DNA from 2 places in the Bacillus sp. JJ664 genome. Region 1 is predicted to be linked to the other one. Evidence: a T-box and tRNA genes for the amino acid it is inferred to sense, from the RefSeq annotation. Region 1 holds a T-box; the other holds one or more tRNA genes.

Region 1 (2,486 bases):
TGATTTACTCATTTTGCGACCTTGTTCATCTCTTACTAAACCGTGGATTAGTACATCATTAAAAGGGCGCTTACCTGTAAACTCGATTCCTTGGAAAATCATACGAGATACCCAGAAGAAAATAATATCATACCCAGTTACTAGTACGTTTGTAGGGAAGTATGCTTGGAAATCCTTACTTTCTTCATTTGGCCAACCTAATGTTGAAAATGGCCATAATGCTGAACTAAACCAAGTGTCTAATACATCATTATCTTGATTCCAATTTTCAAGATCAGCTGGTGGCTCCTGATTTACATAGATTTCGCCTGTTTCTTTATGATACCAAGCTGGAATACGATGTCCCCACCATAATTGACGAGAAATACACCAGTCACGAATGTTTTCCATCCAACGAAGATACGTTTTTTCAAAACGATCCGGTACAAATTTTACACTATCATCAGAGTTTTGTAATGCAACTGCAGCATCAGCTAAAGGTTGCATTTTAACAAACCATTGAGTAGATAAATATGGCTCTACTACCGCTCCACTTCGTTCGCTATGTCCTACAGAATGCATGTGCTCTTCAATTTCTACAAGTACGCCCATCTCCTGTAAATCTTTAACGATTTGTTTACGACATTCAAAGCGATCCATACCATTGTATTTTCCAGCTTTTTCGTTCATCGTACCATCTTCATTCATTACTAGAATTCGTGGTAAATCATGACGGTTACCTACTTCAAAATCATTTGGATCATGAGCAGGTGTAATTTTTACTACCCCTGTACCAAATTCCATATCAACATAATCGTCTGCAATAATTGGAATCTCGCGGTTAACGATTGGTAGCATTACAGTCTTTCCAATCATTGCTTGATATCTTTCGTCTTCAGGATGGACTGCAATTGCAGTATCACCTAACATTGTTTCCGGACGTGTTGTTGCAATTTGAATCTTTCCAGATCCATCTGTTAAAGGATATTGCATATGATAGAATGCACCTTGAACATCTTTGTAAATAACTTCGATATCAGATAAAGCTGTTTTTGTCGCAGGATCCCAGTTAATGATATATTCTCCGCGATAAATTAAACCCTTTTTATAAAGCTTTACGAATACTTCTTTTACAGCATCAGAAAGGCCTTCATCTAACGTAAAACGTTCACGCGAATAGTCTAACCCTAGACCAATTTTCTCCCATTGAGAACGAATGTGAGAAGCATATTCTTCTTTCCATTCCCAAGCTTTTTCTAAGAACTTTTCACGTCCTAAATCGTATCTTGTTAAACCTTCTTCACGTAGTTTACCTTCTACCTTAGCTTGCGTAGCGATTCCAGCGTGATCCATTCCTGGTAGATACAATACATCATAACCTTGCATACGTTTAGCACGAGTTAAGATATCTTGTAATGTAGTATCCCAAGCATGACCTAAATGTAATTTTCCAGTTACGTTAGGCGGCGGAATTACGATTGTATATTTTGGTTTCTCCGATTCTACTTGTGCTTCAAAAAACTTTCCATCTAACCAAAATTGGTAACGATCTTTTTCAACTAAACTTGGATCATATTTTGTTGGTAATGATTGTTGTTTTGTTTCCATGATTACATCTCCTCTTTGATATTTGAAAAATAAAAAACTCCATTCATCCTAGAAAAGGACGAATGGAGTTTGATTCGCGGTACCACCTTTTTTTGTCAGAAAAACAGAAAAAATTAAAAACATTTCTGACACACTTAAAAAGATAACGGATCATCCGGAAACTTCTAGTCGCATAAAGCTTTCAAAGTCACTGCTCAAGGGCGACATTCCAACTCTTTTTTCTAGAAACCTCCCACCAAATGGTTTCCTCTCTGAAGAACTAGTTTGTTGTACTCTTCCCTATCAACGCATTTTAATATGAATATATTTTATAGTCTACAAAATTTTCGTAACTTTAGTCAACAGTATTTCTATTTTCTTTCTAGAATATTCTTATTATGTCAATATTGTACCATCATTTTTAATGGATAAATTAAATAAGCAAAGGAATTGTAATGAATTTTTAACATTCACATATACTAGTACTTATTTAAATATGCGATAATTGTATAATATCTAGATATAATGTTTGAGGGGGATTACCATGGGTTTATTTAAAAATACATTAGCTCGTGTTCTTGGAATTGGAGGAACGAGAATTGATACAAAGCTTGAAAAAACTGAATACCAAGCAGGCGAACGCGTAAAAGGTGAGTTACATATAAAAGGTGGAAAAGTGAAACAAGAACTTGAATCTGTTTTCTTACACGTAATGACTGATTATGAAGTTGAGACGAATGATAAAACTTACCACCAAAATGGTACATTACAAAAAGTAATTGTATCTGTTGATCGAGTAATCAATGCGAACGAAGAAGTAGTCATTCCTTTCTTCTTTACTCTTTCAGAGAATACACCAGTATCACTACACAAATCTCATATATGGATTAAAACTCATTTAGAAATTGATAAAGCAGTTG
Region 2 (2,486 bases), on a different contig from region 1:
CAGCTTAAAAATCTTCGCCCATCTTTTAATTTGAGATGGGCGACATATTAAATGAGTGAGGGGTAACCTTCTAATACCTTTATAAAAAGGATAACGAAATTGTTCAATTAAAAGTTAAATTTTACGCCATTGTAGAGAGATTTACTAAGAGCAACTCATTTAGTATAAATTGTACGAATCTGATCTTTGAAATTCTCATTTGTAAGTTTAATGTATGCAGATAACTAGAAAAATGTGAGTTGTATATTAGTTAATACAAAAAGAAATAAAGAATATAGAATCATTTAAGGGACGATATGAGGATGGAAAACGAAACACTACAAAAATTAGTTGAAGAATTATCATCGCAATATTTTAACCGTCCATTTTTACATCAAGCTACCTTTAATGCTAGATTACGAACTACAGGTGGAAGGTATTTATTAAAAACAAGTAATATTGAATTAAATAAGCTGTATTTCAATGAACATGGAATTGAAGAATTAAGGGGTATTATCTTACATGAATTATGCCATTATCATCTACACATAATGAAAAAAGGCTATAAGCATGAGGATAAGGATTTTAAAGATTTATTAAAACAGGTTGGTGCACCAAGGTACTGCAAACCATTAGCGACTACAACTAAAAAGAGAACTGTACCATATAAGTATCGCTACATTTGTACAAAATGTGGACAAACTTACTTACGTAAGAGAAAAGTGGACTTGAAACGGTTTGTTTGCGGAATATGTAAAAGTAAATTAAAACAGTTATAAATAGTATTGACAGGGTATATATTCATAGTTTATATTATTACTTGTCACCACTTACCAGAAAGTGTTGATGGATAATTTAGATTATTCCGCAGTAGCTCAGTGGTAGAGCACTCGGCTGTTAACCGAGTGGTCGTAGGTTCGAATCCTACCTGCGGAGCCATTATTTTAGAGAAGTACCCAAGTGGCTCAAGGGGCGCCCCTGCTAAGGGTGTAGATCGTTAACGCGGTGCGAGGGTTCGAATCCCTTCTTCTCTGCCATACATACGGCCCGTTGGTCAAGCGGTTAAGACACCGCCCTTTCACGGCGGTAACACGGGTTCGAATCCCGTACGGGTCACCATTTTTTATATTACGGAGGATTAGCTCAGCTGGGAGAGCACCTGCCTTACAAGCAGGGGGTCGGCGGTTCGAGCCCGTCATCCTCCACCATTTAATTGTATACGGTCCCGTGGTGTAGCGGTTAACATGCCTGCCTGTCACGCAGGAGATCGCCGGTTCGATCCCGGTCGGGACCGCCATTATTTACTACATAATGTAGTATTTTTTCTTTTTTTGGAGATAATATTTTTGGTAGTTAATTTATTGTCATTTAGGTGTCGGATTGTCTTGAGGAGTGAATTCGAGAGGTAAGACCAATACAACATAGAGAAAGATTATAATACATATTGTGTGGAATAGTGATTCTGAATTTAGTTTCATCTAATGTCGGATTGTCTTTATCTTGAGGAGTAGATTCGAGAGGTGAATACAATACAACATAAAGAAAGATCGTAATACCTGTTATGTAGTATAGCGTATTGATTTTAAGCGTGATCAAATGTCGGATTGTCTTTATCTTGAGGAGTAGACTCGAGGGGTGAATCCAATACAACATAAGAAAATCCTGCGGAGCATTATCAAGTAGTATAATCGCAGGAGTTAGACCATGTAGCAACTTCATTGGGCTATAGCCAAGCGGTAAGGCAACGGATTTTGATTCCGTCATGCCCTGGTTCGAATCCAGGTAGCCCAGCCATTATTTTTTATGAGCATTGCTCTAGTGCGATAGCACGACCAAATAGACTTCTAAGTCATTCAAAAGTGTAGTAATTGTGATACTTGTATTATTATCTTTATTACGAGCCATTAGCTCAGTTGGTAGAGCATCTGACTTTTAATCAGAGGGTCGAAGGTTCGAATCCTTCATGGCTCACTTTTTGTTTATTTGCGGTCGTGGCGGAATGGCAGACGCGCTAGGTTGAGGGCCTAGTGGAGGTTTCTCCGTGGAGGTTCAAGTCCTCTCGGCCGCATCATGTATGTATATAACCAGACAATCTACAGTATGTAGATTGTCTTTTTTGTATTTTATAGTGGTGTTTGATCCACATTTAATCTATTTAAAGGATTGAGGATTGTTTTAATTCTTCTATAGTATAGTTCCTTCTCAAACCTTGAGTAAATTCTTTAGAGTACATTGTATAAATTAACGCAAACAGCATATACTAAGCACTTCAATGTAACATTCTAATTAGCGAAAATAACTTAATTCAATAAAAGTTATTTTTTCTTTTAAATTATGTTGACTTTGTGTTCATGTTGCTTTAATATAGATAAAGTTCCCGTTAGAACTTAACGGAGTCATCAGAAGCTTATCGTAGTAAGCTTACTAAGTTTAAGATAAATAAACTTTAAAAAGATGTTGACTTTAAGTAGTAGTTATTATATACTATAAAAGTCGCTAACGAAGTG

The links. A T-box is a leader RNA that pairs with one kind of tRNA and senses whether it is charged. The one in region 1 lies ahead of V7056_RS02530 (valine--tRNA ligase), so its partner is inferred to be a tRNA-Val.
Region 2: it encodes a tRNA-Val, which carries the amino acid that the T-box ahead of V7056_RS02530 (valine--tRNA ligase) is inferred to sense. The anticodon was not compared.

Annotation. Positions count from the first base shown of each region.
Region 1 covers NZ_JBALMS010000015.1:5,312-7,797, forward strand. Annotated here, with positions in the region: gene V7056_RS02530 (valine--tRNA ligase) at 1-1,587, opposite strand, end outside; T-box leader at 1,639-1,882, opposite strand; gene V7056_RS02535 (sporulation protein) at 2,111-2,486, shown strand, end outside.
Region 2 covers NZ_JBALMS010000093.1:26-2,511, reverse strand. Annotated here, with positions in the region: gene V7056_RS15010 (SprT family protein) at 303-758, shown strand; tRNA gene V7056_RS15005 (tRNA-Asn) at 844-918, shown strand; tRNA gene V7056_RS15000 (tRNA-Ser) at 926-1,016, shown strand; tRNA gene V7056_RS14995 (tRNA-Glu) at 1,024-1,098, shown strand; tRNA gene V7056_RS14990 (tRNA-Val) at 1,112-1,187, shown strand; tRNA gene V7056_RS14985 (tRNA-Asp) at 1,201-1,276, shown strand; tRNA gene V7056_RS14980 (tRNA-Gln) at 1,699-1,773, shown strand; tRNA gene V7056_RS14975 (tRNA-Lys) at 1,878-1,950, shown strand; tRNA gene V7056_RS14970 (tRNA-Leu) at 1,965-2,047, shown strand.